DNA from 3 places in the Fictibacillus marinisediminis genome. Region 2 is predicted to be linked to each of the others. Evidence: riboswitches for the same ligand, from Rfam matches in the RefSeq annotation. Region 2 holds a riboswitch; each other region holds the start of a gene.
What was found. A riboswitch is a leader RNA that binds a small molecule or an ion and turns the genes downstream of it on or off. The one in region 2 is predicted to bind S-adenosylmethionine.
Positions count from the first base shown of each region.

Region 1 (10,239 bases), 120 kb from region 2:
TGGCTATTATTACTTATTTGACACAACGAAACCGATGAATGGTGTCATCGAAACCTACACGGCTCAAAATGGGTCAAGCCTTCCAGGAGCGTATTCTGTAGATTCCAACAACGCTTGGACTTCATCTTCACAGGGTGCAGATGTTGATGCGAACTACTATGCCGGCAAAGTTTATGATTATTATTTAAATACTCATGGACGCAACAGCTTTGATAATGCAGGTGCATCCATTAGTTCTACCGTTCATTACAGCTATAAATACAACAACGCATTCTGGAATGGATCACAGATGGTATACGGTGATGGCGATGGCGTTCAGTTCCGTCCATTGTCCGGTGCACTTGATGTTGTTGCCCATGAATTAACACATGCGGTAACAGAACGAACAGCAGGACTCAATTATTCCTATCAATCAGGAGCATTAAACGAATCCATGTCAGACGTGTTCGGATATTTCCTTGATCCAAACGACTGGCTGATGGGTGAAGATGTATATACTCCTGGAACAGCTGGAGATGGCCTCCGCAGCCTCTCAAATCCAAAGCTCTATGGTCAGCCTGACAATATGAGCGGATATGTCAACACTTCAAGTGATAATGGCGGAGTGCATACGAACAGCGGTATCCCTAACAAAGCTGCTTATAACACGATCACTGCGATCGGAAAAGCTAAAGCAGAGAAAATTTACTACAGAGCACTGACTCGCTATATGACGCCGACTACTAACTTCAGCGGAGCACGTGCTGCACTATTAAGCGCTACTGCTGATCTGTATGGCAGCACAAGCGCTGAATACACAGCAGTAAAAACAGCGTGGACGAATGTTGGAGTGAACTAATAAAACAATAAGAGCCCGCCGGTTTCCTAGATCCAGGGAAGCCGGCGGGCTTTTTTATGTTTTCAGTTTGAATAGAAGGGTACATTGTATCAAAAAGAATCGAACAGAAGGAGAGTAGAATCAACAATGTCCATAAAAGCACTCGTTATTAACTGTACTTTAAACAAGAGCAACCAGACATCAAATACAAGAGCACTCATTGATGAATCGGTTAAAATTTTTGATGAAAAAGAAATTGAAACAGAAATTGTTACCCTTGCAGACTATAACATTGAATACGGAGTAACAGGAGATGCCATCAGCGACAATGATGAATGGCCGATTATTTTCAAAAAGGTAAAGGAAGCCGATATTTTAATTATTGGTTCTCCGATCTGGCTAGGACAGCAGAGCAGCCTTACAACAGTATTAATTGAAAGGCTGTATGGGGCAAGCAGCCAAACGAACGATAAAGGGCAATATCTCTTCTATAACAAAGTCGGCGGTGTGGTTGTAACAGGAAACGAAGACGGCGCCAAGCATGTCAGCCGTTCAGTGCTCTACGCGTTATCTCATATCGGATTTACAGTCCCTCCGAATGTTGATACGTATTGGGTCGGAGAAGCTGGCCCTGGTCCTTCTTATATCGAGGCCAAAGGCTATGAAAACGAATTTACGATGCAGCATGCCAAGATCATGGCGTATAACTTGATTCATTTTGCGAAATTGCTCAAGGAACACCCTATTCCTACTGAAGGAAATGTCATTGAACAAACCAATTAACGTATATAAAAAAAGCAGGCTGGACGGGTGTTATTTACACTCTTTCCGCCCGCTTTTTTATTTTTCCTCTTCAAACCGAATCAGCGCAGCTTTTGCCCTGTCACGAAGAGAGACCAAGTCTCCCTCCACCTTGAGAATATTTTTCTTTTTTTGTTCTAACAGTTTTAATTGCTCTTCTACTGTCATTAATACTTTCTCAAGCTTTTCTTTTTGCTGGCTCGTCCCTTTAAACTGTCTGTAATCAAGTTTTTGAAGTTCTAAGGTGTCACTGAGTGTAATGAATTCCTGGAGCTCCGAAAGCGAAAAGCCCATCACTTCTTTTGCATTTGTGATCTTCTTTAAGAACTCCACATGCTCCTCTGAATATAGTCTTATCCCCCCCTCACTCCTCGGAGGTGAAGCTAGCAGGCCGATCTGTTCATAATAACGGATTGTCCGTTTTGTTAACCCGCTCTGCTTAGCCACATCATCTATTTTTAACCCATTCATTTTTCTTGCTCCTTTGCCATTAAAGTTCAAATACACGAAAAATTGCTCTATATAAAAAATACCACAAAAGCATATTAAAAAGGAAATGTTTACGTTGACGTCAAGGTTAACCTATATTATAATTCTTGAGTAGAACAATGCTGTTACGTGATTTATCTTATATTACATTAAAATAGAAAAAGGGGTTTTTAGGTATGAAACAAGAAGCATTGAGTATCCAGGAACAGCCAAGCAAACAGCCGCTGGTCATATGGGTTATCTTCTTTGCCACCATTATTTCTTTTATGGGATTGGGTCTCGTGGATCCTATTTTGCCTGCCATCGCTCATCAGCTTAACGCTACTCCGAGCCAGGTCTCATTATTATTTTCCAGCTACAATTTGATTACCGGTATCGCGATGCTGATTACAGGCGTGGTTTCCAGCCGGGTGGGGATCAAGTGGACGTTATTGTCAGGAATATTATTGATTATCGTTTTTTCTGCCTTAGCCGGCTCCTCTAATGAGATTTCCCAAATCGTTGGTTTCCGCGGCGGTTGGGGGTTAGGAAACTCGTTATTCATCGCAACTGCTTTATCCGCCATTGTTGGTTTATCCATCGGAGGTACTGCAAAAGCCATTATTTTATATGAAGCAGCCATTGGATTGGGGATTTCCGTCGGGCCATTACTTGGTGGGGAACTGGGATCGATTTCTTGGCGCGGACCTTTTTACGGCGTCAGCGTACTGATGGTGATCGCATTCTTTGCCTTATTGTTAAAAATGCCGCATGTACCGAAACCAAAAGTTAAAAGTTCTGTACTCGACCCGATTAAAGCATTGAAATATCCAGGACTTCTTAGACTGGGTCTAACCGCATTCCTTTATAACATTGGTTTCTTTACTCTAATGGCCTATTCACCATTTGTTATGAATTTAGACGAGCATGGCCTCGGCTATGTGTTCCTCGGATGGGGCCTATGCTTAGCCATAACTTCTGTATTCGTTGCACCAAAAATTCAGGCAAGATTCGGTACAGTAAAATCCATGTGTGCGATGCTGATCTTATTCGCATTGACACTGCTGGCTATGGGAATCTGGACAGAATCAAGCACGGTGGTCATCGTCGCCGTTATCGTTGCCGGTCTTTTCCTTGGGACAAACAATACATTGATCACAACAGCTGTTATGCAGGTGGCACCGGTTGAGCGGGCAACCGCCTCGGCTGCCTACAGTTTTGTACGTTTCATCGGTGGTGCGATCGGACCCTGGCTTGCCAATAAACTGGCTGAAACCTATTCACCGCATGTACCATTTGTAACGGGCGCGATTTTTGTTCTATTCGCCATGCTGGTTGTGGCGTTTGGCCGTAAACATCTTGCTCATGTGGATTCAATTTCTCATTAAAGGAAAGGAAGGTCTCTATAATGTACAATAAAATTCTGATCGCCTTTGATGGTTCAGCTCCTTCTGCCCGCGCTCTTCAGCACGGAGTGGAGCTGGCTCATAAGATGAACACTGAAATGGTTACAATTCTGCATGTAAATAAAAACCTTCCTTTGCAGGAACCGCTTCTTAACTTTGATCTGGATGAGATAATGGAAGAAGAGGACAAAGAACTCTTGCAGCCTGCCACTCAGTATCTCTCTGAATCAGGAATTCCCTATGAAACGCATGCCTATAACGGGGAGCCTTCTCAGATCATCACTTCGTATGCAAAAGAACACGAGTACGATGTCATTGTCATGGGGAGCACAGGTAAGGGATTTATAAAAGAAGCCTTATTGGGAAGTGTCAGCCATCAGGTAGCTCATACAGCAGAATGCCCGGTGATTATCGTTAAATAATAAAAAAATCGGTTCCCTTCAGATAGGGTACCGATTTTTTTGTTTATTTTCGTTTAAGCTGTCCAGCCAGGCTGATACAAATACTTTACGTTCCCCCCGCCGCCCGGGACGATGAATCCGCGGAATGCTTTCTTATCCTCTTGCTTTACGAGAACCTCACGAAAGACAAAAAACTCTTCTTTAATAACGACGTATTCACTAAGATTCCCACTGCGCAGATCAGAAAGAATTTCATTGGCCATTTGTTCGTTCAATCTGAATTCCTCCATTAAATAAGATTCTTTTATTAGTACACCATAACCTGGCTGGCTGTGTCCAATTCTTTTCCATACCTGATAAGGGGCTTTACATAAACTTCCGTTTGAAACAAAGACTATGCAGAACTGCTGTCTTCATTAAATTGCTTGAAAAGGATTTGTGACGATGAAAAATATGTTCCGCGTTTATTTCTTGGATTGGAAAGACATTTTGACAATTCCCTCTGCAGCTCTGCTGATCTTTGGGTTAATTGTGCTGCCATCTGTTTATGCCTGGGTGAATATAAAGGGCATGTGGGATCCCTATGAAAACACATCAGGCATAAAAATTGCCATCACGAATGAAGATACAGGAGCCTTGTTGCAGGATGAGCACATTAATATCGGACGTCAAGTCGTAAGAAATTTAAAGAACAATCATAAGCTAGGATGGACCTTTGTGGATAAAGACACCGCTTATTATGGAGTGGTGAAAGGGAAGTATTATGCCAGCCTCTTCATTCCACGTGATTTTTCACAAAAGATTTCAAGCATCGCGAGTGAAAATCCTGAAAAACCTGAAATCGTATATACAGTTAACGAAAAAATCAATGCCGTATCACCTAAGATCACCCAGTCAGGAGTTTCTACCGTTATCAACCAGGTTAGCGACAATTTCACGAAGAGTGTAGGAAACGCCATCTTTAAAAAATTTAACGAAGCTGGCATGACGTTAGAAAAAGAAATGCCAACGATACTCAGCTTTGAACAGAAGATATTTTCTCTGGAAAAAGAGTTTTCTCAAATCAATCAGATGGGAGACCGTATCATCTCGGTTGATCAAAAAATGAATGAGTTAAAAAACAGAACGGGTATGATCCAAGAGTTTCAAAAAAACGTGCCAGACATCGATAAGCTGGGAGCTGTTATCCTTAAATCGGAAGAAAGCTTGCCTAAGATCAAAGTGGTGTTCGACCAGTTGGCTCCTCTTCAGGATAATCTGTTAAAACTTCAAACTGCAGATGACATGGCAGGGAATCTTGAACGCTCACTGACTGACCTAGAGGCAGCCGTGGATAAAGCGATCTCAAAAGGAAACGCAGCACAAAAAGCTAACCCGGATATCTCATTTCAGCCTGATGAACTTGAAGCGATCAAAGAAGAATTGCATCAGATTAAAAACACCGTCCAGCAAAACAAAGAAATCCTTTCTGGCCGTGCAGACTCGTACATGGATCCTCTGCAGAAGCTTTCTTCATTTGCTCAACAGGACTGGCCCGCACAGGAGCAGAAAATCCAACGGGCAGCAGATTTTATGAGAAACGAGTGGCCTGCCGTCAAACAAGATATTCAAAAAGCAGGGATATTGATGGATACCCAGCTTCCCCAAATAGAACAAGCCATCCACAAGGCCGCTATATTTGCAGAAAAAGACTTGCCCGCCATGGAGAAATCCATCACACGTACGGCCGACAAAATCAGGGATTTTGAACGCAGCAATAATCTAAGAGATATTATTAAAGCATTAAAGAACGATGCTCAAAAGGAAAGTGATTTTCTGGCATCTCCTATCACGTTGAAGGAGAATAAAATTTTTCCGATTCCTAATTATGGCTCCGCCATGACTCCCTTTTACACCTTACTGGCGCTTTGGGTGGGAGGAATGCTGCTCATCTCTTCTCTTAAAGTTGGTGAAGTTCCAAGTAAAGGAGAGGTTTCCCCGCTTTCTTTTTACTTTGGGAGACTGATGACATTTGCAACGATCGGCATGCTGCAGGGGCTTGTCGTATCTCTTGGTGACCGGTTCATTATCCATTCCTACATTGTGGACAAAACATGGTTTGTTTTATTTGCCATGTTCCTGAGCATCGTCTTTGTCATTCTAACGTATACGCTCGTTTCCATTTTTGGAAATGTGGGTAAAGGCCTGGCGGTTATTTTTCTCGTTCTGCAGTTTTCAAGTTCAGGCGGAACATTTCCTGTGACAATGACCTCTTCCTTCTTTCAAAAGCTTAATCCTTATATGCCGTTTACGTATGGAGTCAGTTTACTGCGGGAAGCAACCGGGGGAATGATTAGAGAAGTTGTACTGTCTGACTTGTATCATTTGCTGCTTTTCCCCGCTGTCTTTCTTATTGCTGCCCTGTTTTTAAGAAAACCGTTGCAGCGAATACAGAATAGAAGGGGAGCAGGTGCGAAAAAAGCAAGAATACTTCAATGAGTGGTTTATTTAGCCTGCCGAAGGCTGTTCTTTCCGCCTGCTGCCTTTGCATACTCCTCTTCAAGATCAGAGAGTGTCAGCTGAAATAAATGAAGCTCATCTTTCTTATAAATGCCCATATTGATGAGTTTATTGATCAGCTGATTTCGTTTGCTTTCCACAGCTCTTCTTAGTTGATTTTCCAAAACAATCCCTCCTTTTTTACAAGACTTATTTAAAAACACATTGTTGATTTTCTTTCCTTTTGTGCATCGAATACTGATGCTTGAAAGAGACCTTCAAGTCTTTTTTATACAGTAAGGTGTGTGTGATAGCTGGCGATGATAAGAGCCTGCTGATTTGTGAAACAAATGAAACGCCTGAAAAGCAGATGGGAATAAGCTTGGTTATATCCTTCTGCTTTTCAAAAGACGGTTCAATCACACTCCACAAAAAAACAACTACGTTTACAAACAAAGCTTTTAACAAGGCTGTTTTCGTAACCTTTGTTGCTCTTGGGAGTGGTTGATTTTCGTTTCAGCATGCTTGCTTTCCGCGGGGCGTGCGCTGAGCCTCCTCGGCGCATCCGCCTGTGGGTCTCACCTGTCCCGCTTCCCCCGCAGGAGTCTCGCACCTTGCACTCCAATCAACTATAATGAAGGGTTCTTTACAAAATGTTTCCAAAGCAACAATCTTTTAGGAAAGAGCCTTTAACAAAAAAATAAACGCCGTCATTTTCATGACGAAGCGCCTTTGGTTGACCAATCAGCAATCCTGATATTTCGCAGTGAATTAGTTGGTTTTTTACATAAATAAAAACCTCTTCTTGCGGAAGCAAATAAGCACAAGAAGAGGTTGAATCGCCATCATAAGCCATACTCTTCTTATCATTCAAGCGTTTTGCTTGTGGAATTGGCACAGTACTCATAATTAAGTCCGCTGCCGAGGCTTCAAAGGGCCAGTCCCTCCACCTCTCTAAATAAGAAATATAAGGTAAATGTATTCTATTGAATTCAATTATAGGGATTTCCATCTTATTGTCAAGACAAAAACTCATTTTATTTTCGAATGATTTCTCCAGGCTCTAATACAGGAGGATCTACAGAAACCGAATCAGGGTATTTGATCCCCTGCCCAGTATTTAGGCATATCACCTTTTCATCTGCTTTGATCCAGCCATTTTCCCTCAATCGTTTTGCGGCGGCAAACACAGCCGCGCCTTCCGGACAAATAAAACTTCCTTCAAGCTCTGCAGTTTGGCGCTGAGTAAAGCTAATTTCATCTTCTGAAACGGCAACGGCGCATCCATTCGTTTCATAAAGTGCTTCAAGGACAAGGAAATCTCCGATTGCTTTTGGAACATTGATACCAAAAGCAGCTGTCTCAGAATTTTCCCAGAACTCCGATTCACTCTTGTGTTCTTCCCATGCTTTTACGATCGGTGCACATCCTTCAGCCTGGACAGCTACTAAACGCGGCAGTCTGCTTCCTTTAAATAAGCCCAGTTCCCTGAATTCTTTCAATGCTTTATATATGCCAATCAGCCCCACTCCTCCGCCAGTTGGATATAAAATAACATCAGGCGGCTCGCTTCCGCATTGTTCTAAAATTTCATACCCCATCGTTTTCTTGCCTTCAATCCGGTAAGGTTCTTTTAAAGTGGAAGCATCATAGAAACCTTCTTCCTTCACAAGGGACGCGACAATTTTTCCGGCATCACTGATCAGGCCGTTCACAAGAAAAAGCTCTGCACCTGAAATCGCCACTTCTTTTCTCGTAATGACTGGGGCATCCACTGGCATAACGATGTACGGCTTTATGCCGGCCCTTGCACAATAGAGTGACCAGGCGGCTCCTGCGTTGCCATTGGTCGGCATGGCAAGCCGGGTAATACCGAGCTCTCTGGCTTTTGAAACGCCGACTGCCGCTCCCCTGGCCTTAAAAGACCCGGTAGGTATCATGCCCTCATCTTTCATGAGCAGATTTGCAATTCCAAGCTTCTCACCGAGAGCAGGCATGGATAATAAAGGAGTCATCCCCTCTCCCAGTGATACCACATGATCTGGGTCTATAACAGGAAGAAGCTTATGGTACCTCCAAAGACCATTCCTCTCTTTATTAATAATTTCATTCTCATTTTTCAGTTCCTCTAAATCATAGTTTACGAGAAGGGGGGAACCGCACTGGCACAATTGATTAGGTTTGTGATGAGCATAGATGCTGCCGCACTTTGGACATTCAAGATGGCTGACATAGCTGAAAGACATAACATACCTCCAATATTCCCTCACCAGAAAAGGACAGCAAAAAGGCACCGCTGTGCATAAGGAATAACATGCATAGCGGTGCCTTCAGTTTTCTGATCAGCAATTTATTCTATTGTGTTAAATTTTAATGCAGGTATTCTGATAAGTCAACTAAGGTATAACTTCCCGTTGATGTCTAGCTTAATTGTCTGGAAAGAACCTTTTCCTTAATTTCTTCAATTTGAGCCAGATGTCTCTTTTCATGATACCCCACGAAAGGAATCCATTGTTTTAATGGCATCGGGCCAAACACCGGGTGAGGGTAGGATTTCTGTTCCAAAGCCTCTTGATCATTGCTGTTTGCTACCTTATTCAGCTCATTTCGTGATTCTTCCAATTTTTCTTTTATTTTCTTCAGAGTCAGATACCGTTTCGTAGGAACAACAAAAACAGGAGCCTCTACTTTTCTGCTGCGGTCCACCGTCATTTCAATCGGTTTCAGTTCTGCAGATACCGTTATTTTACTTTTTAAACGGTTTGATATGATGATGGCGATCGATTTTTCCATGAGATATAGATGATGCAGCGTCTGCATGATCGACCATCTGTCCTTCTCTTCCGGTTCGTTTAACTGATCATCGCTTAGACCGCTTACCGTTTCTAACAGCTGCCTTCTGATTTCTTCATTCTGGTTCATATCTATAGCCTCCCATTTGGCGGATCCGTTTCAGGAGTAATCAACCACTTCTAAGAAGAACAATGGTTACGAAAACAGCCTTTTTTAATAAAGCCGGTCTCTGTATCCTTCTTGCAAGCCCTCTTCTACCTGCTCAGTACTCATATTGGGAATATTCATATGAGCTGCCATCATTTTAGCCGCAGATGGCAGCGATTCTTTCGGCTCCCATGATTCCGGACACCAAAGCCTGGAGCGGATAAACGCTTTGGCACAATGCAAGTAGCATTCCTCAGCCTTCACTACGATTCCAAACAAGGGTAGTTTGCCATTGACAGCACTTAATTCCAGAAGCTCTTTGTCACGGCAGATAAAGGCTTTTCCGTTCACTCTTAGCGTTTCCCCCAGGCCCGGAATCATAAATAACAAACCTACGCCCGGGTTTGTTAAGATATTTTGTGCAGAATCCATTCTTTTGTTGCCAAGACGTTCAGGGATAAATAGGTGATGTTCGTCTAGCACGGTAACGAATCCCGGGACATCTCCCCTTGGTGAAACATCGGATCTGCCTTCCGAATCACATGTAGCCAGCGTCAAAAAAGGAGAAATTCCGATAAATTCCCGGCAATGCTGGTCAAGATATGAGATTACTTTGTTCTCAGCCCGTATACTGGGTGTTCCACAAAGAGAACGCAATTTCTCAAATTCTTCTTCAGTGTCTATAATCTTTTGCCATTTCATGCTCATTATATCGCCTCCAAACACATGCATGGAATATAGTTCCATCATACCTTGTGTTTAATTAGAGAACCAGAGCTTAAAGGATGAAAACAAAATAAATAGCCTGAACTCCGCTCATATGAGTCCAGGCTTCTTAGTTCAACATTAGCACAATCTCCTAGTAAAATCAGTTTGGATTCAAAAACGTTAATTCATACTCTGGTTTTCGATCTTCGTCTGGTTTTTT
Region 1 is NZ_JAIWJX010000002.1:1,077,014-1,087,252, reverse strand. Features, by position in the region: partial or broken gene LCY76_RS24125 (M4 family metallopeptidase) at 1-838, shown strand, start outside; gene LCY76_RS06010 (flavodoxin family protein) at 965-1,600, shown strand; gene LCY76_RS06005 (MerR family transcriptional regulator) at 1,658-2,089, opposite strand; gene LCY76_RS06000 (MFS transporter) at 2,284-3,474, shown strand; gene LCY76_RS05995 (universal stress protein) at 3,495-3,914, shown strand; gene LCY76_RS05990 (hypothetical protein) at 3,968-4,168, opposite strand; gene LCY76_RS05985 (YhgE/Pip domain-containing protein) at 4,338-6,371, shown strand; gene LCY76_RS05980 (Fur-regulated basic protein FbpA) at 6,377-6,556, opposite strand; gene LCY76_RS05970 (hypothetical protein) at 7,018-7,227, opposite strand; SAM riboswitch class I at 7,232-7,336, opposite strand; gene LCY76_RS05965 (threonine synthase) at 7,409-8,617, opposite strand; gene LCY76_RS05960 (DinB family protein) at 8,793-9,293, opposite strand; gene LCY76_RS05955 (pyridoxamine 5'-phosphate oxidase family protein) at 9,378-10,013, opposite strand; gene LCY76_RS05950 (hypothetical protein) at 10,180-10,239, opposite strand, start outside.
Region 1: it holds a riboswitch for S-adenosylmethionine, as region 2 does, so the genes downstream of both, LCY76_RS05970 (hypothetical protein) here and LCY76_RS05340 (homoserine dehydrogenase) in region 2, are expected to answer to the same signal.

Region 2 (10,239 bases):
CAGGCGGGAATCCCAACTGTCATTTATGGCCCGGGAGAGCTGAACGAAGCCCATGCTGTCAATGAAAAGGTGAGGATTCAACAGTTACTGGAGCATTCAAAGGTTCTCGCCGGATTTATTGCAAAGTGGTGCAATACAGAAAGGAGCAATAAACCATGACAAAGTCAAAGGAAGAACGATTTACAGATAGATTACACAGAAACGTGGAACCAATCTGGATGCATACTCATCTGCATCCGTTTGTTCAGGGCATTAAAGATGGTTCCTTGCCGAAAGAGCGCTTTGGTTATTACATGAAACAGGATTATGTGTTTTTAAAGGATTATGCAAAGCTCTTTGCGTTAGGGACGATAAAATCCAAGGATACAGAGACGATGAGCTGGTTTTCAAGCCTGCTTCATGAAACATTGAATACAGAAATGGATCTTCACCGCGAGTACTGCCATGAAATTGGCATCGAGCCCGAGGAATTGGAGGCTGAGCAGGCTTCTCCAATTAACCTTGCGTACACTCGCTATATGCTGAACGCCTCCCAGCAGGGAACACTTGCTGAGTTGATCTCATGCATGCTGCCGTGCATGTGGAGCTACCACGAGATCGGAACGCTATTAAAGAGGGAAGCAGGCAGCCTCGCAGAGCATCCGTATACCCGATGGATTGAGATGTATGCATCAGAAGAGTTCGGTGCACTTGCACAGTGGCTGATTAATGAACTGAACAAGTTGGCGAAAGATAAGACAGAACAGGAATTGGCGGTGCTGGAGGAGCATTTCCTGACCACATCGCGCTTTGAATTCATGTTTTGGGATATGGTGTATTACGGTCATGGGTGGCCGGTGTAATCACCTTTTGAAGGAGAGTTTTTATGTCAATAATCTTTAAGAATGTATCTTATTCTTTTACGGAGCAAGAACAAGCCCTCCCGCTTCTCAAGAACATCAATTTTGCAGCAGCGCCCGGAGAATTTGTATCGATCATCGGCAAGAGCGGAACCGGAAAAAGTACCCTGCTCAAGCTTGCCTGTGGACTGGAGAAACCTGATCAGGGAGAGATTATCGTACATGAGAAGCCAGTCTATCCTGGAGCGGCGGGATACATGCCTCAGAAGGATTTACTTCTGCCTTGGTGTACGGTCATGGAAAATCTTCTTCTTGCTCCTGAGATTCAGAACCAGAAGGGACAGAAAGTAGAAGAGGGGGATTCATGGCTGAAAAAAGTAGGACTGTGGAATTACCGGAATGCTTATCCGCATGAACTTTCAGGGGGGATGCGCCAAAGAATAGCCTTTCTCCGCACCCTGCTGACTGGAAAAGAAGTACTTCTTCTTGATGAACCATTCGGTGCTTTAGATGCGATGACTAAAAAGGAAATGCACGAATGGATTTCTTCCCTATGGAAGGATTTAAACAAAACCATTCTTTTGGTTACACATGATCTTCATGAAGCGGTTTTTTTAAGTGACCGAATCATCTTGCTGCATCCATCTGGTGAAACAGAAGAGGTAAAGATTAGGCTTCCGAGGCCGAGAAATAGAGTATTAACGAATGAGATGGTGGGATTAATCAATAAATTGGAGAGCAGAATTACAAATGAACAGCATGAAACGATTTTTTAAAGACTATTATTTATTTTTGGCTGCTGCTGCCGTCTTGCTCGTACTATGGGAATGGCTTGTGAGGACAGACAAGGTGCCTTCGTTTATTTTGCCGGCCCCTACAGGAATCCTCGTTTCGCTCTTTGAAAACAAAGAGGTTCTTCTAGGACATACCTGGGCGACATTCAAGGAAGCCATCCTCGGTTTTTTAATCGCAGCCGTTGCAGGTGTTTCGCTTGCTGTTGCCATGTTTTTTTTCAAATCTGTACAGAAAATGGTCTATCCTGCGGTCTTGATCTCCCAGACGATACCGATCATTGCACTGTCTCCGATCTTTGTCCTTTGGTTCGGCTACAGCATCTGGAGCAAAGTGGCGGTTACCGTGCTGATTGCCTTCTTTCCCATCGTCGTCAGCACGTATGATGGTTTGAACCATCATGACCGAGATTATGTGGATCTTCTGCGTTCCATGGGAGCACGGAGATGGCAGGTCTTCAAAAAGGTGCAGCTGCCAATGGCGCTTCCGGCTTTCTTTTCAGGGATAAAACTCGCCGCTGTATTTTCAGTAGTAGGAGCGACGATCGGCGAATGGCTTGGTGCCAGCGAGGGGCTTGGCTATTATTCCAGAAGGATGTCGGGAAGCCTGAATGCAGAAGGAGTATTTTCTGCTATTTTTCTATTGTCATTGCTCGGGATCTGTTTGTTCGGAGCAGCTGCACTCGCAGAAAAACAAATGTTTAAATGGAAAGCTAACAGAGAGGATGTACAACATGAACAAATGGATAAAACGAAGTAGCTGGCTCTTCTTTGGGAGCCTGCTTCTCCTATTAAGTGCTTGTTCCTCAGGGGACACAGCCAATCAAGGAGGAAAAGGGGATTTTAAAAAAGTGAGCATCATGCTCGATTGGTATCCGAATGCAGTACATGCCGGCATTTATGACGCCATCGAAAAAGGATATTTTAAGAAAGAAGGCATCCAGGTTGATGTGAAGATGCCAGCAGAAACGAACGATCCGTTGAAACTGGTGGCTGCCGGCAGGACCGATCTTGCATTAACGTACCAGCCTCAGGTCGTTCTTTCCAGGTCAGAAGATATTCCTGTTGTTTCTTTGGGAGCGCTGGTCAGGCATCCATTAAACCATTTGATGGTTCCTAAAAACAGTTCAATTCGTTCACCCAAAGATCTGGAAGGGAAGAATGTAGGCTATCCTTCTATTCCCATCAATGAAGCGATGGTCAAAACAATGGTGAAACATGATGGAGGCAATCCTGAAAAAGTGAAGATGACAGATGTCGGCTGGGATATCATCCCCGCGATGGCGGCTCACAAAGCTGATGGAATATCTGGAGGGTACATCAACCATGAACAGATCCTTTTGAATAAAGAGGGCCATCCTGTACGGTCCATTGATCCTGTAAAGTACGGTGTTCCTGATTATTATGAGCTCGTTCTTGTTTCCAGTGAAGATGGACTGAAAAAGAACCGAAAGCTTTACCAGAAGTTTTGGCATGCGCTGGAAAAAGGCCAAAAGGATGTACACAATCATCCTGACCAGGCACTGAATGTCTTATTTAAGCATGAAAACAAAGAATTCCCGCTGGATCAAAACGTAGAAAAGAAAAGCCTGCAGATCCTGCTGCCTTTAATGGACAGCGGAAGGAAGCCTTTTGGCTATCAGGACAAGCGTTCATGGAAAAACGTTTCGGATTGGCTCTATGAAACCGATATGATTAAAAAGAAGGAAGATCCACGGAACGCTTATATTAATTTTATGCAATAGAAGAATAGACTCCTCGAAAATGGTTACGGTAATAACCAAAGAGGAGGTGCCGTTATGGCTAACAGTGAAAAAATCCGCAAGCAAAACGCTGAACAGCGAAAAGGGAAAGTTGATATTCCAAAAGGAACGTTTGCCGATCCGATTGCCAATCAGGGAGACATAGCTGAAGCAAAAAATATCAAAGAGAATAAATAGCAAGGAAGGCGCACTCTAATCAATGGGTGCGCTTTTTCTTATCTGGAAAGAACGATAGTATACAGGTTATGATGGATTCAGATAAAAGGGGGAAACTGTTGTGCTGACATGGGCGAAGAGCGGTCCTGACAAAGCTATGGACGAACTGGAGATCATGAACACCAATCCGTTTTACAATAAGCTGTTTTACGGTCGCGGCGAAGTGACATTTGAAGAGGTGACGGAAGAATTAAAGGAATTGGAGGGCTCTCCGAGACAACGCTATTTGATTAAAGCGGATGGCAACAACGCTGCGATCGTTGAGTACATTCTGAACAACCCGAAAGATCATAAACCGTGGCTCGGATTTTTAATGGTACACAGCACCTTCCACAAACAGGGGATCGCAAAGGAAATCTATCTTGCGTGCGAAGAAGAGATAAAGAAAAATAACAAACAATACTTGCGTCTCGGTGTACTTAGCGGGAATATCCCTGCGCTCTCTTTTTGGTACAGGATGGGTTTTGCAGAAATAGAAGTAAAGGAAAGCGAGGGAAAGCTTCTTCATATTCTTGAAAAATCTCTTTAAACCGCTAATCAAGTCTTTTTTCCTAAATTCATTCTTACTCACATAAAGGCGAGTGTGCACGCATATCCTCATTGGTGTGCATAAAAGCTAAACCAGCTTAACATGTGCTTAATGATAGTACATTAAAATGGCAGGGAAGAAGAATAGGAGTGAAAGGTAATGAAGACATATTGCTTTTTGCAGGAAAAAATGGATTCTGCGACAATTAACAAGCTCGTTCTTAAGGCGAACGAATATGAAGAGTGCCAGATCTATTTTGAACTTGATAACTGCCAGATGAACGCCAAAAGCATGCTTAGTATGAGCAAGCTTCGCGGTATTGCCGGGCTATGCTGCATATCTGCCCAGGGCATGGATAAACAGCACGCATTGGAAGGTCTGAGACAGATCTGCGCTGGGAAAATATAACCATAAGAAATAATCGGGCGAACTATGATTTTTGAACATATTTCGGATTTTTTGAAAATAATTGAGCCGAATTTGAACATAAATCCTTATTTCAGCGATTTGACAAATTCATTTCAGCTTTCTGTCCCGACGCACAATAGATAAGCTTGCACCGCATTATTTGGGCCAAGCTTATCTATGGCTTATTCCTCTCCTGGCTTTTCCCCATCTCAGAGGAGGAATGGGGAAAGTCATCTTTTTGCTTCTTCATTAATGATGGAAAACAGCTGGTCTAACGCATTACTAAGCTGGCTTTCTTCCATTCTTCTGATATAGGCTTCCTGATTTGAATAAAGCTGCTCGATGCCTTGCAGAAGGGATTCAGCATTCAGGTCTTCCTCAAACAGAACTTCGCAATAGCCTTGTTTTTCAAATGATCGGGCATTTTCAATCTGGTCTCCGCGGCTTGCTTCTTTAGAGAGTGGAATGAGAAGCATTGGCTTTCTCAGTGACAAAAACTCAAAGATAGAATTAGAGCCTGCTCTTGAAATGACAAAATCCGTTGCTGCAAGGATATCTGGGAGCTCATCCGATACATATTCGAACTGGATATAGCCTTTTTTCAGAGTGGAAGAATCCTTCTGGCCTTTTCCGCAAAGATGAATGATTTGAAAGCGGGGAAGCAGAGCGTCCAGGCTTAATCTTACGGCCTCATTTATTTTTTTTGATCCAAGACTTCCTCCCATGATCAAGATGATCGATTTACCAGGAGTCAAACCACAGAAAGCTCTCCCCTTGGCTGCGATCCCTTCATGCAGCTCCTTACGGATAACCGCACCGGCGTATACCGCTTTTTCCCTTGGGAGATGATCAGCGGTTTCAGGGAACGTTGTACACACTTTGTTAGCGAACGGAAGTGAAAGACGGTTTGCAAGCCCTGGACTAAGATCGGATTCATGGGATACAATCGGCACCTTGTTCATCCGGCTGCCGAGGATTACGGGAACAGATACGAACCCCCCTTTGAAAAGACTACGTCTGGTTTTATGGTCTTGATGAGCCGAAATGCTTCAAATGCTCCTTTCATGACACGGAACGGATCTTTAAAATTGTTCCAGTCAAAATAGCGCCTTAGTTTACCAGTAGAGATGCTGTAATAGCGGACGCCTTCGATGGTTTCTGTCAGTTTCCGTTCAATTCCTCCTTTGGAACCGATATAGCTGACTTCCCAGCCTTCTTTTAAGAACAAAGGAATCAGCGCCAGGTTAACAGAGACGTGCCCGGTGGAACCTCCCCCGGTGAATACGATTTTCTTGCCCAAACCTTCCACCCCTTTTATTTATGTGTTTCTATCATACCAAAAATAATCTGCAATGATTCCAGAAATATCTGAATAATGGTTGACGCTCTCCTGTCTGCCGTGATAGAGTAAGACTAATTTAATGAAGCTTATCAAGAGCGGCGGAGGGAAAGGCCCAATGAAGCCCGGCAACCTTCAAGTATTCTACTTGAAAAGGTGCTAAATCCTTCAAAGGTAAAACTTTGGGAGATAAGAGACGGATCGGAACCATACAGCTCTCTTATCTTCGTGATAAGGGGGTTTTTTGTACTAAAAAAATAAAGTGCTACATAACATGTTTCAATCTCATGATAATACTCTTATCCAGAGTGGCGGAGGGAAAGGCCCGATGAAGCCCGGCAACCTTCAAGTATTCTACTTGAAAAGGTGCTACTACCTGCAGGAAAGAACCCTGGATGATAAGAGGAGGCCGGACTGCAGACCTCTTCTTTAGGAAGAGGTTTTTTCTTTTGCCATCATACAGATACCATTCATCCACTAATAAGAAATTTACTTTTGAAGAAGGAGTGATTGTATTGAAAGAATTAAAAATAGCACTGCTGGGTCTGGGGACTGTAGGATCCGGTGTATATACATCCATCATGGATAGAAAAGGAGCTTTAGAAGAATTGCTGGGTCATCGTCTGAAGCTGTCCAGTATTTTGATTAAGGATTCTTCCAAAGCAAGGCCTTTCGTAAAGGGGGTACCGTTGACGTCCGAATTCGAGAAGGCGATCGGAGAAGAAGTGCCTGATGTGGTCATTGAGGCGATTGGCGGAATCGAGCCTGCACGGTCTTACATCATACAATCACTTGAAGCGGGATGCCATGTGATTTCCGCGAATAAAGATTTGATCGCCCGGCATGGAGAAGAATTAACAGAGCGTGCTGCCGCAAAGGGTGTCCGTTTTGTCTATGAAGCGAGCGTAGGCGGAGGAATACCGATTTTGAGAACATTGAGGGAACTTTTAAGAATCAATCGGATTCAGCATGTAGAAGCCATTTTAAACGGAACGTCCAACTTCATTCTTTCGTACATGAGAACGACAGGTTCCTCGTTTGAAAAAGCGCTGGAACTGGCACAGAAAAAAGGATATGCAGAGCCGGATCCGACAAATGACATCGAAGGCTTGGACGCATTTTACAAAGCGATGGTGCTGAGCAAATGGATTTATGGCGTGCAGCCATCCTGGGAAGAAGTGCAGGTGGAGGGGATTGGAAATGTGCTTCTTGAGGAGATTCAACTGGCTGAGCAGATGGGGCTTCGGCTGAAGCATCTCGTCCTTTTAAACGATAGACTTGATCTCCAGGTACAGCCTGTATTTGTGGATAGCGATCATCCGCTGTATGGTGTGGAAGGCGTGGACAATGCCATCCGTATTCAGACAGACCTTCTCGGCTGTTTGACCTTGCAAGGGCCGGGAGCTGGTGCAGAAGCAACAGCAAGTGCCATTGTGGAAGACTTATTATCGATCTATGAAACTAGGGAAATATATAGAAACAAACCGGCTGTATCGGAACTCTGCCCTAAGAAACAAGAACAAGAGGTGAATACCTACCTTCTCGTCGGTGAAAAAATTAATTTTACAAAGGAAAGGATTTCAGCAATTGAAAAGCATGGAATCATTATAGACCGGACTTCTCTTCGTTTTCAGCCTATTTCCCTTGCTGCCCTGCTTTATGAAGGGCCGCTCCCTCTGGAACAGGAGGATGAGTTCATTTCAGTGATCAGCATCTATCCGGTCCGTCTGTCAAAAAGCGGTAAGGGGATAGAGAAAGAAAAGGTGCCGGTGGCCGAATAGAAACAGGAATATCCGTGGAGAGTCGGCTCTCTGCGGATTTTTTTACCCATCATGTTGACAATGGAAAGGATTTTACATATGATGGAAGTAACAAAAGGAAGGGAGTTGTATGGATGAGCGTTCACGTTCTTAACTAAGCGAATTGGATAGTTGGAGCAAAAAGGCCGTGCTTGAAGCGGTTGTATTCTTGATGTCTTTTTGCGGCCACCAATAGTTAAGAACAGCGGTCAGCATACAACATTTTCATTTTCGTGTACGTATTTTGTGCAGCGAACGATGCCGCGCTCTTTGGGCGTATTTTTTTATGCTTTTTACAGCTTCCATAAGTCAGGGGACAGCTGTATGGAGAGGCGTATCCTTCCACACGAAAATTGATTACAGGCAGAAATGGCGGCGGTCCATTTCTGCCTTTTTTTATTGTCATGATCTGGCCCTGTTCCCAGGAAAGGGGGGTACGGAAGGTTTTATAGATTAATAATTCGAAAAAATATGAGGAGGCAACTACCATTGAACACCCATACAATGAACATGCTCGAATTTAATAAAATTACAGAAACCTTATCTGCGTATGCATTAAACGAGAGTACAAAAAGAAAAATTTTAGAGCTTATGCCCTCTGGACAGATCACAATCATTAAGAATTGGCTAAGAGAGACGACGGAAGCGGCAGCAATTCTTAGAAAGTCTTCAAGCGTTCCTATTGCGAACTTGAACGGGATCGACCATGTGATGACGATTCCGGATAAAGGCCTTCTCTTAAGTCCTGAACAGCTGCAGCTTATTTACGGGCTTGCAGAAAACGTAGAGCGTTTGCAGCGGTATATGAAAGACAAAGAATTTCTTGCACCCGCTGTGTCTGCTTATGCTTACTCCCTGTTTGAACTGAAAGACCTCAAATCTGAAATTCAGCGCTGTATCCGTAATGGAAGAGTGGATGACGGAGCCAGTAAGCCGCTTGAAAAAGTAAGAAAGAGGATGCTTGCCTGTGAGGAAAAAATCAAAGCAAAGCTGGATCATATTCTAAAGTCACCGGCCTATCGGGATATGCTTCAGGAACCAATGATTTCGGTGAGAGACGGAAGGTATGCCATCCCTGTAAAAAGTAAATTTAAACGGAGCATGGATGGGCAGATCATTGATTCCTCTTCCAGCGGATCCACCGTTTTTATTGAACCGAAAGATGTCCGCAAGCTGCAGGATGAGCTTCAGCTTCTGCAGGCAGAGGAAGACATCGAAACAGCAAGGGTGCTGGGCAGATTAACAGGTCTGGTTGCAGGCTGCAAACATGAGATTTCAGTTAATATTGAAGGGATGCTTCATTATGATTTTATTTTTGCCAAAGCCAAATACAGCATCGCCCTTGATGGCAGGGAGGTTTCACTTAATCGTGAAAAACGGACCATTATCCATGAAGGAAGGCATCCGCTGCTCGGAAGCCATGCTGTTCCTTTGAATTTCCGACTCGGTGAAAACTATGGAGCCCTCGTTATTACGGGTCCGAATACCGGTGGAAAGACGGTAGCCATAAAAACGGCAGGACTGCTGACGCTGATGGTTCAGTCGGGGCTTCATATTCCTGCAGGAAAGGGGAGCGAGTTTGGAATCTATTCAGATGTGCTGACAGATATCGGTGACCATCAGAACATTGAACAGTCGCTGAGCACATTTTCGGCGCATATGACGAACATTATCTCCATCCTTCAGAAGGCCGGTCCTGATACGCTTGTCATCCTCGATGAACTTGGTGCAGGAACCGATCCTGCTGAGGGAATGGGGCTGGCTGTAGCCATTCTTGAAGACTTGTTTGAGAGAGGCGCTTCCATTCTAGCCACGACCCATTACAGTGAGATTAAAGAGTTTGCTTATCTTACTCCAGGATTTGAGAACGCATCGATGGCTTTTGACCTCGAATCTCTAAAGCCGCTTTATGAGCTGAAGATTGGGGAAGCTGGTGAAAGCCAGGCCTTTTCCATCGCGTGGAAGCTGGGTCTCGAACAAAAGCTGATCACAAGGGCAAAACAAATAACGAGCAAAGAGGTTTCAGAAAAGAAAGAAAGCACTATGTTCGATTTACTGCATGTAGAAGCACAAACGCAAATGATAAGGAAAAGAAGAGAAGCAGAAGAAGGGAGAAACCGCAAGATACGAGAAGCAGAAAAGAAAACGGAAGAAAAACCGGAAGCCCGGACGTTCGAAGTGGGGGATCGGGTGTATGTATCCAGTTTAAAAACGGGGGGCATCATCTGTTCGGAAGAAGATAAAAGAGGAGAATACGAAGTGATTGTCCAAGGAGAAAAGGTGAAGATCCATAAGCTTCGCCTCACCCTCCATATTTCAAGAACCGAGCTGTATCCTGAGGGATATGATATGGATATTGTTTTTGAAACCAAGGAAAACCGAAAAAAAGACCGGCTCTTGAGCAAACGTCATGTTGATGGAATGGTGATCAACAGAGACGAAGAATAGAAGCTGCTAAAATGGTTGGTGCCAGGCACCACAATTACACAAGTGTGTAATTACGGTGCCTGGCACCAAAACCAAAACCAAAACCAAAACCAAAACCAAAACCAAAA
Region 2 is NZ_JAIWJX010000002.1:959,590-969,828, forward strand. Features, by position in the region: gene LCY76_RS05295 (acetylornithine deacetylase) at 1-159, shown strand, start outside; gene tenA (thiaminase II) at 156-842, shown strand; gene LCY76_RS05305 (ABC transporter ATP-binding protein) at 866-1,615, shown strand; gene LCY76_RS05310 (ABC transporter permease) at 1,590-2,390, shown strand; gene LCY76_RS05315 (ABC transporter substrate-binding protein) at 2,365-3,375, shown strand; gene LCY76_RS05320 (hypothetical protein) at 3,430-3,570, shown strand; gene LCY76_RS05325 (GNAT family N-acetyltransferase) at 3,671-4,138, shown strand; gene LCY76_RS05330 (HPr family phosphocarrier protein) at 4,298-4,546, shown strand; partial or broken gene LCY76_RS05335 (undecaprenyldiphospho-muramoylpentapeptide beta-N-acetylglucosaminyltransferase) at 4,777-5,846, opposite strand; SAM riboswitch class I at 5,972-6,081, shown strand; SAM riboswitch class I at 6,182-6,290, shown strand; gene LCY76_RS05340 (homoserine dehydrogenase) at 6,401-7,666, shown strand; gene LCY76_RS05345 (endonuclease MutS2) at 8,174-10,132, shown strand; gene LCY76_RS05350 (hypothetical protein) at 10,167-10,239, opposite strand, start outside.

Region 3 (10,239 bases), 2.4 Mb from region 2:
CCTTATTTCCTCTGGAATATCCTTTTTTGCATGAGCTGCCGTTAATAAAAGAACCGGTATTGCGCAGATAGAGGCTGCTCCTTGACGGACACATGCTTCAATCCCTTTGGAAATATCAGGTGCTGACAGTTCCAGAAAACAAACTTCCTTAATGGGATAGTCGCTGGCTCCCATGCACCGTTTCGCAAATTCCAATGCTTTTTCCGTGCCTGCTTTTGTTCTGCTGCCGTGGCAGATGAGGAGTAATGCTTTCATTTACAACGCCTCACTTATAATAGAAGAATCCTTTTCTATTAGCGTCTTTTCAAACCAGCTGATCTTTTCGCGGAGTTTGACTACCTCTCCAATTATGATCATGCTTGGATTTTGAATCCCTTCATTCCGTGCTACTGTTTCAATCGTTTCAAGAGTGCCTGTAACCGTCCGCTGCTCCCCAAAGGTTCCCCATTGAATTAAAGCAGCTGGTGTTTCTTTGCTCTTCCCATATTTTACGAGACTTTCACAGATGTAAGGGAGGTTCTTAACACCCATATAGATTGCAAGTGTATCAATTCCTTTAGCAAGGCTTTCCCATCTCTGCTTCTCGTCCTCTCCTTCTTTCCGGTGGCCGGTGACAATTGCAAAGCTGCCTCCATAGTCTCTATGAGTAACTGGTATACCAGCATAAGCCGGTGCAGCAATTCCAGATGTAATACCCGGAACCACTTCAAATTCCACATGATTTTTAACTAGAGCTTCCGCTTCTTCACCGCCCCTGCCGAATACAAAAGGGTCACCACCCTTTAACCGGGTGACAACTTTTCCTTTTTTGGCATACTTCACTAAAAAATGATTGATCGTATCTTGCTGCATCGTATGAAGATTAGGGAGCTTCCCGCAATAGATCAAATCTGCACCTGGCTTTGCATAATCCAGCAGATCTTTATTAACAAGCCGGTCATAAAGAATAACATCAGCTTCCTTAATACATCTTGCTCCTTTGATGGTGATTAATTCCGCATCCCCCGGTCCAGCACCCACTAAATACACTTTGCTCAATTCCATTCACCTGCCTCAGCTGTTTAGTATCGTTTCCCTTTCATAGATTTCAAAACTGTTGCTGTTATAGGCCACGATTATTCCTTCCTTTTGATCAGATTCTTGCTTTCAAGAAAAGAGATGACTTCGGCCGTGCATTCCTCAATCGTCGAGGACTTCGTATCCACTGTAAATTCTGGAGATTCCGGCTCCTCGTATGGGGAATCGATCCCAGTGAATGCTTTGATCTCTCCCTTTCTTGCTTTTTGGTAAAGTCCTTTCGGGTCTCGGTTTTCACATTCTTCGAGCGGACATTTTACGAAGATTTCAAGGAATTCATCACTGCCTAAGATCTGTCTCGCCTGATCCCGATCTTCCTTAAATGGTGAGATAAATGCCGTCAGCACAACGGTTCCGCTGTCTACAAACAGCTTGGATACTTCACCGATCCGGCGTATGTTTTCTTTCCGGTCCTCGTCTGAAAAGCCAAGATCATTATTTAAGCCGTGGCGTATGTTGTCGCCATCCAGCACATAGTTTTTCACCTGCCGCCGAAACAGTTCTTTAGCAACCTCATTGGCAAGAGTCGATTTTCCTGAACCCGATAGCCCTGTCAGCCATATTACGAAACTATGATGGGCATTTTGTGTTCTTCTGTCTTCCTTTGATACGGCCGCCTGGTGCCATGTAATGTTCTGTATTTGGCTCATCATGTTCCTCCTTATGCGGTTACTGTTTTTTCTTTCAGACCTTTGATCAGTACTTCTACGACTTCTTTGCGGCTGAAGGTGGCTGGCGGAAGCTCTCCATTTCTCAGCAGTTCCCTCACTTTAGTGCCTGACAAAATCACATGATCCTCTTTGCTGTGAGGACATGTTTTCGATGAAGCCATTCCTTCGCACTTTGTACAATAGAAGCTATGTTCAAAGAACATCAGTGTAATGCCTAGTTCTTCCGGAGTAAACCTGGAAAAGATTTTTTGTGCATCATACGTCCCATAATAATTACCCACACCTGCATGATCCCTTCCAACGATAAAGTGTGTGCATCCGAAGTTTTTGCGGACCATCGCATGAAAAATGGCTTCCCTCGGTCCTGCATATCTCATCGCTGCCGGAAATACGGCCAAGAATACCCGGTCTTGCGGATAATAGTTTTCAAGCAGGATTTCATAGCTTTCCATCCTCACATCAGCGGGAATATCATCGGATTTCGTTTCTCCAACAAGCGGGTTCAGGAACAGTCCATCTACGGTTTCAAGGGCTGTTTTTTGAATGTATTCGTGTGCTCTATGCACAGGATTTCTTGTCTGGAAACCTACAACTGTATTCCATCCCCTGTCTCTGAAGACTTGGCGGGTTTCAGCTGGATCCAGACGATATTCAGTAAACCTCTGTTTTTCTGGCCTCTTTACGAGAGTGATTGATCCTCCGACATAGTAAGAAGGGCGTTCCAGAAGTTTTTTAACCCCAGGGTGTGCAGTATCTGCCGTTTGGTAGACCTGCTCTGCTTCATGCTTAATGTCCGGGCGGTAAAGGTCTTCCACCTCGATGACTCCGTACGTTACACCCTCAAATACGAGCCTCGCCTGATCTCCTGCTGATAGCGTCCTGGCTTGTTTTTCATGAACTGGAAGGACGATTGGAATGCTCCAAACCGTTCCATCAGCAAGACGTAGAGAATCAACGACAGATTGATAGTCTTCTTCATTTAGAAAACCGGTAATTGGGCTGTAGGCTCCTACACCGATCAGTTCAAGATCACTTAAGGATGTAGCATCCAGTTCCACTTCCTTTTGAATGTGGTCCGTTGGCAGATTTGGTTCATAACGGTTTATCAGCTTTCCTCCATGCGGCAAAATTGATGTCATGTTAATTCCTCCTGTAATTTTACTTTATTATTCGTGAAGTCCACACTCTGTTTTCCCTTGCCCTGACCAGCGTCCTGAGCGGGAATCACCCGACCCGTCAGCCGGAAGCGTGCACGGCTCGCAGCCGATGCTCGGATACCCCTGATCGTGAAGCGGATTGTAGGGCAGATTCTGCTTGTAGGCGTATCTCCAAATTTCCTTCCATGTCCAATGGATCAGCGGACAGATTTTCACGGATTTAAAACGTTCATCCTTATTGACGTACTGAACATTGCTCCTCCCTGCCGACTGCTCCCTCCGGAGACCTGACAGCCATGCCGGTGCTCCGTCCAGTGTTTCCTCGAGAGGGGCTACCTTTCGTATATAACAGCAGAGGTTCGGTTCTCTTTTCCATAACTCGCTGCCATGCTTTTCCGCCTGTTCCAACAAGGACAGCGAAGGCTTCTTCATCTCAATCTTCATTTCTGGATATCTTTTTTTCGCCTTTTCGATCACCTCGTACGTTTCCTTGAAGTGAAGGCCTGTATCCAGGAAAACGACTCTTGCATCTGGTTTGACCCTGGATACAAGATCCACCAGGACACTGCCTTCTATACCGAAGCTGCAAGCATAAACCAGTGCATCTCCATATTGCTCATACGCCCATTTCAGTACTTCGAGTGATCCCTTCGTTTCACTGTCTTCCGGAAACGTAAACTCCTGTTCTTTCCATGTGTCAAACTTGAGCATGTTAACCACCCCTCCAATAAAAAAGGCAGCTTTAACCATAAGCAGCCATCCTGCTATGTTAAAACCGCCTCTAGTTTTCTAGTCAGCGAATATTTATTTAAAACGTACCTTTTCGTTTTTTTCCAGCTGAATCAGCTTTCCATCCTGAACAATTAACGTGATGGACCCATACTTGATACTGTTCAGCATTTCTTTTAACTGTTCAAAAATTTCTTCCTGGCTTTTACCGTTTACCACATCAGAACCTCCTCGTTTAATATGTTTTGTTCGGTTTTTTTTAGGAATTAAAATGGCAATAAAAAAACCTTTCCATTTCGGAAAGACTGACGAGGTAAACATATTACCTTATCTTCCAAAATGTAATAAACATTCTGCTGGAGTTAGCACCTTGCAAAAAAAATGCAGGTTGCCGGGTTTCATCGGGCCAGTTCCCTTCACCGCTCTGGATAAGTTTTTTTATTTTTTTAAATAATAACACACATTTATGCTTTCGAAAACCCTATTATTCTTATCGGATTAAAAAATATTTATTGAAATATCCGAAAATTTTATTGACAGACTTTCGTTCCATTGAATATAGTAGATACTAAATTCGAAAAGAGATACACTGCTGATCGGAAAAACCGAAGGCTCTTAACTTTACTGTTAAGGGCCTTTTATTTGTTAGGAGGAGTAAAATGAAAAAACTGATCATCCTGGCCCTGATTGGACTCGTTGCACAACTGATTGACGGGTCTCTCGGTATGGCTTACGGACTGACTTCGACTTCCCTGCTGCTGGCCTTTGGGATCGCTCCGGCGGTTGCTTCGGCTTCGGTTCACTTTGCAGAGGTTGTTACGACAGCCGCCTCAGGTGCATCACACATCAGGTTCGGTAATGTTGACCGTAAAATTATCTTTCGTCTCATTATTCCGGGATCCATTGGGGCATTTACCGGTGCCTGCTTTTTATCCAATCTTCCTGGCGACGCAGTAAAACCGTATATTTCCTTTTTCCTGCTGTTCCTTGGTTTCTTTATTCTGTACCGATTTTTATTTAAAAAGAACACCAAGCCTGCTGATCATGAAAAAGCGTTCAGCCGCAAGCAGCTCATCCCGCTCGGACTTGTTGCAGGCTTTTTGGATGCCACCGGAGGAGGAGGCTGGGGACCGGTAGCCACACCTGTCCTGTTAGCCAAAAACGGCACAACAACAAGAAAGGTTATCGGTTCCGTGGATACGAGCGAATTTGCTGTTGCCGTTTCTGCTACACTCGGTTTCCTCATCTCTCTCGGATGGGAGCAGGTCAACTGGATGTGGGTTATCGCCCTCATGGCGGGAGGATTAATCGCAGCACCGATCGCCGCATGGCTCGTCCGCATTATCCCTTCACATATTTTAGGTGTGGTTGTTGGAGGATTGATTATTGTAACGAACGCCCGGACGCTTTTGCAGTCCGCTGGAATCTCCGGTACTGCACTGCAATCGGTCTATACCGTGCTGGTCGTCGTTTGGCTGGCGGCAATTTTCTTCAGCATTAGAAAAAATAAAAAACATTCTTTCTCAGCAGGACCACAAACTGAAAGCACTAATCTCCACTGACACATCACAAACAATAATTTATACCAATAAAAGCTGACTCAGATGAGTCAGCTTTTATTGTATTCTGCTATTTCTTCACTTCAATAATGAACGGATAGGTGGTCACTTTCCCATTGATCTTAAACTCCGCCCATAATTTATAAAGTCCAGGTTCCTCAAATTCCGTCTCAAATTTTGTATCTTCAGGAGTGGAAGGATGAACGTGGACATATTTTTCTCCTGTATGATCTAAGACCACAACATGGCCACGTGCTCCAAGATAAGGTTCAGGTTTTGCATCACCCATGCTAAATTGCAGCGTAACAGGCTGTCCAGCTTGAAATTCTTTTGGCGTCATTGATACCTTGTGTCCATCAACTGTTTTTGAAAAAGTGGTATCTGCCTTTAACTCTGGCTGGTGAGTATGGTTTCCATGGCTACCCGCTTCAATTTTCAACGGGGCAACGGCATAAGCTTTATTTTTGGGCTTGATGTCTACAAATGCTTTGTAGGTTCCAGGCTGCAGTCTGTGCTTTACTTCAAACGAGCCTTTACCGGTCTTTTGAGGATGAAGGTGATTGTATTGTTTTAAATCTTCGCTGACCAAAATGAAGTGCATCAGCTTTTCATGATTGAACTCCAGCTCATCGACAGGCTTGCCTTTTTGATCTTTTAACTGAATCGAAATGACACCATCCTTGTAGCTGACGGAAGGCTTAACCTCACTTTTGGCCAAATCACCAGAACCATGTCCATCATGTTCTTCATGTTTATTACCATGGTCCATGCCAGACATTTCTGAATGACCATCTTGATGGCCGGCCTGCTCCCTCTTCCCGTCCTTGCCTTCTAAAACGTCATAAACAGCATAGCCAGCCATAATCAGAATGAGGATACCAACAGCAGACAGCACCCAGTTGCGGATGATTTTGCTTTTCATCAAAACTCACCTCTACAGTTTAATTTTTTGGAGCCTAAGCGCGTTCAATACAACCGATACCGAGCTGAATGCCATAGCGGCTCCTGCGAGCCACGGAGCCAAAAACCCGCTGGCAGCGATCGGGATGCCAAGTGCATTATAAGCAAACGCCCAAAAAAGATTTTGTTTAATGTTCCGTATCGTGCGCTTGCTCATAAAAATAGCGTCAGCAATACTGTTCAGATCACCGCGGATCAAGGTAATATCAGCTGCTTCCATCGCAATATCCGCGCCTGTTCCAATTGCCATCCCGATGTCAGCTGCTGCAAGTGCTGGTGCGTCATTTATACCGTCACCTACCATCGCCGTTTTTCTTCCTTTTTGCTGAAGTTTTTTCACTTCTTCAGCCTTTCCTTCTGGCAGCACTTCTGCAATAGTCTGCTCGATGCCAGCCTGATCGGCAATCGCTTTTGCGGTCCTTGTGTTGTCTCCGGTAATCATCCATACATCAATGTTCATCGCTTTTAAACGGCTGATGGCTTCCTTGGATGTTTCTTTAATCGTATCGGCAACCGCCACCATCCCGCTGTACTCTCCATCTATAGCTGCGAGCATCACCGTCTTGCCCTGCTCTTCCAGCTCTTCCATCTTTTCAAGAATAGCCTGCAGTGGTATATCATAATCATTCAACAGCTTTCTTGAACCTATCAGTACTCTTTTTCCATCGACCATAGCCTGGATACCGTGTCCGGGTATGGCTTCAAATCTGCTGGAGGAAAGAGGCATGAGGTCGCGTTCCGTCATTCCCTCAACAATCGCCTGGGCGAGAGGATGTTCTGAATTTTTCTCAGCGCTACCAGCAAGAACTAACAGCTTCTGCTCGGAAAGCCCTGAAGCAGGCAATATATCTGTTAAAACCGGTCTTCCGTTCGTGACTGTTCCTGTTTTATCTAAAATAATGGTATCAATCAGGTGTGTATTTTCTAGATGCTCCCCGCCTTTGAAAAGAATGCCGAACTCAGCTGAACGTCCCGATCCGGCCATGATCGATGTCGGGGTTGCCAGACCGAGCGCACATGGGCAGGCAATGACAAGAACGGCGATCAGCTTTTCAAGAGCTCCTGAAAAGTCTCCGGGTACAAGCCAGAAAAACCAAATGAGAAAGGTTACAATGGCCAAACCGATGACAATCGGAACAAAAATCCCAGAAATCCTGTCTGCTAAGCGCTGGATCGGTGCTTTTGAGCCCTGTGCTTCCTCCACCACTTTAATGATTTGGGACAACGCTGTATCTCTTCCAACCTTCGTTGCCTTGATTTTCAAAAAACCATTACGATTGATCGTTGCTCCAATGACCGTGTCTCCTGATGCTTTATCAACCGGGACACTTTCCCCTGTCAGCATGGATTCATCGACAGCAGAATAGCCTTCAACAACCTCTCCGTCAACTGGGATTTTTTCACCCGGTTTGACTGAAACAACATCTCCTGCTACAACTTCTTCCAATGGCAGTTCCAGCTCTTCTCCATTACGGATTACAAGCGCTGTTTTTGCCTGAAGTCCCATCAGTTTTTTTATAGCCTCAGAAGATCTTCCTTTTGCCCTCGCTTCAAACAATTTACCGAGTAAAATCAGAGTGATGAGGACAGCCGAAGTCTCAAAGTAGAGTTCAGGCATGTTATTGCCATTGGCTGCTGCCTGTATGGTCAAATAAAGGCTGTAAAAATAAGCAGCTGATGTGCCCAATGCAACGAGTACATCCATATTTGCACTTTTATTTTTCAGTGCTTTATATGCACCCGTATAAAATTGTTTCCCGACAATCAATTGAACGGGCGTGGCCAATGCGAGCTGCACCCATGGATTCATGAACATATCAGGCAGATAGATAAAGGAAGTGAACGAAAAATGACTGGCCATGGCCCATAAAAGTGGCAAAGAAAGAATAAGTGAAAACAGGAACTTGCCGGTTTGGTTCTGAATTTCCTCTTCTCTGAGATCTGCAGTCTTATTTCCGTCTGTCTCTTTCAAACTTGCCCCATATCCAAGGTCTTCTACTTTTTTAATCATTTCAGAAACAGATATCTCAGAAGGCTGGTAACTGACCGTTGCTGTTTCCAGCGCTAAGTTCACATTCGCATCCAGTACGCCATTCAGTTTCTTTACCCCTTTTTCAATTCGAGCAGCACAAGCAGAACAGGTCATTCCGCTTATATTGAATTCCACTTTATCTCCCGCAATATCATAGCCGAGATCTTTGATTTTCTGATGAAAATCTTTCGGCCCTGCTAATTCAGGATCATAAACCACTGTTGATTTTTCCAGAGCAAAATTCACATTTGCATCAGAAACACCCTCCATTTTTTTAAGGCCTTTTTCAATTCTCAATGCACAGGCTGCGCACGTCATGCCTGAAATCGGGATACTCGTTTCTTTTGATTTATCACTCATAAGAATACCCTCCAATACCCCAACAGGGTATATTTATTTCCAAAAGAGAACGTGCTGTTTAAGCACGGTCCATTTTGGTCCTTTCAATTAAGCAATATCGTATCCTTGGTCATCAATGGTTTCTTTAATTTCTTCAAGATTAACTTTGCTGGAATCAAACTCTACCTCAACGGTGCCTTCCTCCAGCTGTACTTTAACATGATGAACACCGTTTAATTTCCCTACGCTTCCTTCTACAGCATTGACGCAATGTCCGCAAGACATTCCCTTTACATTCAGCATGATTTTCTCCATCATTATACCTCCCTGGCGTATGATTTATTTCATTAATTTCTTCACAGTAACCAAGAGCTCATCGATCACTTCCAGCTCGCCCTCCTGAATTCTTTCAACAACACAGCTTCTCATATGTCCTTCAAGAAGCAGTTTTCCGACACTATTTAGCGCTGACTGAATGGCTGATAATTGGGTCAGAACATCATCACAGTACGTATCACGTTCGATCATACCCTTTACACCCCGAATCTGTCCTTCAATACGATTTAAACGGGTCACCAGATTGCTTTTCATTTTATCAGAATGGTGGCTCTTTCTTTCTGTTGAACAATGCGATTCATGTTCTTGTATTTCCAAATCAACCAGCCTCCTTTTCTCCTTCATATTACCATACCCCCCTACCCTATGTAAAGGGGTGAAGAACAGAGTAAAATAATCTCTCATTTACTCTTCCCCGTTTTTTGTATGTATACTCTTATTTCAGCAAAAAGTCCAAAAAAAGAGTCATCTTACCTTAGCTGCACGATTTACCAAAGGTTTTCCAGGTTGCGATTTTTCTTGCATATCGAAGCAATTCCTTTTTCAATCTTCTGATCTCAAGCTCTGAGGTATTCATTTCCTGCTGAAGAGTTGACCATTCCTCTTCACTGACCACTAAAAGCCCATTACTGTGCAGCATTTGTACCGCTGAATCACCAATGAGATTTGCCGCCTGATTTGCAGAACTGCGTTCCATCCTGTCCACCCCTTTTCAAGATGTTCCTGTATACAACATATTCTGCGCTTTATTGTCATTATCCTTTCTTGAAGGCCAAACAATATTTTCCAAAACAAAAAAGGAAGATCTCAACTTTGATCTCCCTTTCCTGTTAATCAGTCATTCAAGGCATTTCGTGCAAACATGGAAATAACAGCGTCATCCATCGGAGGGTTATGAAGGCCTGCCCGCACATCTCGATAGTATCTTTGCAGGGGATTATCCTGAAACAGACTGTGTGCTCCAACAATCCTCATGGCCAAATCCACCACCTCGTTTGCACTGTTTGTCGCTGCATATTTCACCGCAGCCAGCGCACTGCCGAGTGACTGGCGTTTTTCCGGATACTTTTCCCATTGTTCAATGACTCCGTACATGAGCTGTCTTGCTTTTAACAGCTCCAAATCCATCAATCCAATTTTTCTTTGCACTTCAGGAACTTCACTTATCGGTCCTTTCAAGCTGTTAGGTCTATAGTCTTTTGCAAAGGAAACCGCATAATCGCGGGCAGCTCTGGCGATTCCGATATAACATGCCGGGATGTGAAGCAGCCAGGCTTTTGGAAGCTGCTGATTATTCTCCTGATCGGCCGTTTCTACAAGATCATCCCTTTCAACGGCCACATCTTTTAAAACCAGGTCATCGCTCCGAGTTCCCCGCA
Region 3 is NZ_JAIWJX010000002.1:3,337,634-3,347,872, forward strand. Features, by position in the region: gene LCY76_RS17805 (sirohydrochlorin chelatase) at 1-255, opposite strand, end outside; gene cobA (uroporphyrinogen-III C-methyltransferase) at 256-1,038, opposite strand; gene cysC (adenylyl-sulfate kinase) at 1,116-1,727, opposite strand; gene sat (sulfate adenylyltransferase) at 1,739-2,887, opposite strand; gene LCY76_RS17825 (phosphoadenylyl-sulfate reductase) at 2,915-3,616, opposite strand; gene LCY76_RS17830 (YezD family protein) at 3,710-3,826, opposite strand; SAM riboswitch class I at 3,959-4,069, opposite strand; gene LCY76_RS17835 (sulfite exporter TauE/SafE family protein) at 4,294-5,196, shown strand; gene LCY76_RS17840 (hypothetical protein) at 5,264-6,115, opposite strand; gene LCY76_RS17845 (heavy metal translocating P-type ATPase) at 6,128-8,545, opposite strand; gene copZ (copper chaperone CopZ) at 8,633-8,839, opposite strand; gene LCY76_RS17855 (metal-sensitive transcriptional regulator) at 8,864-9,205, opposite strand; gene LCY76_RS17860 (hypothetical protein) at 9,336-9,557, opposite strand; gene LCY76_RS17865 (acyl-CoA dehydrogenase family protein) at 9,695-10,239, opposite strand, start outside.
Region 3: it holds a riboswitch for S-adenosylmethionine, as region 2 does, so the genes downstream of both, LCY76_RS17830 (YezD family protein) here and LCY76_RS05340 (homoserine dehydrogenase) in region 2, are expected to answer to the same signal.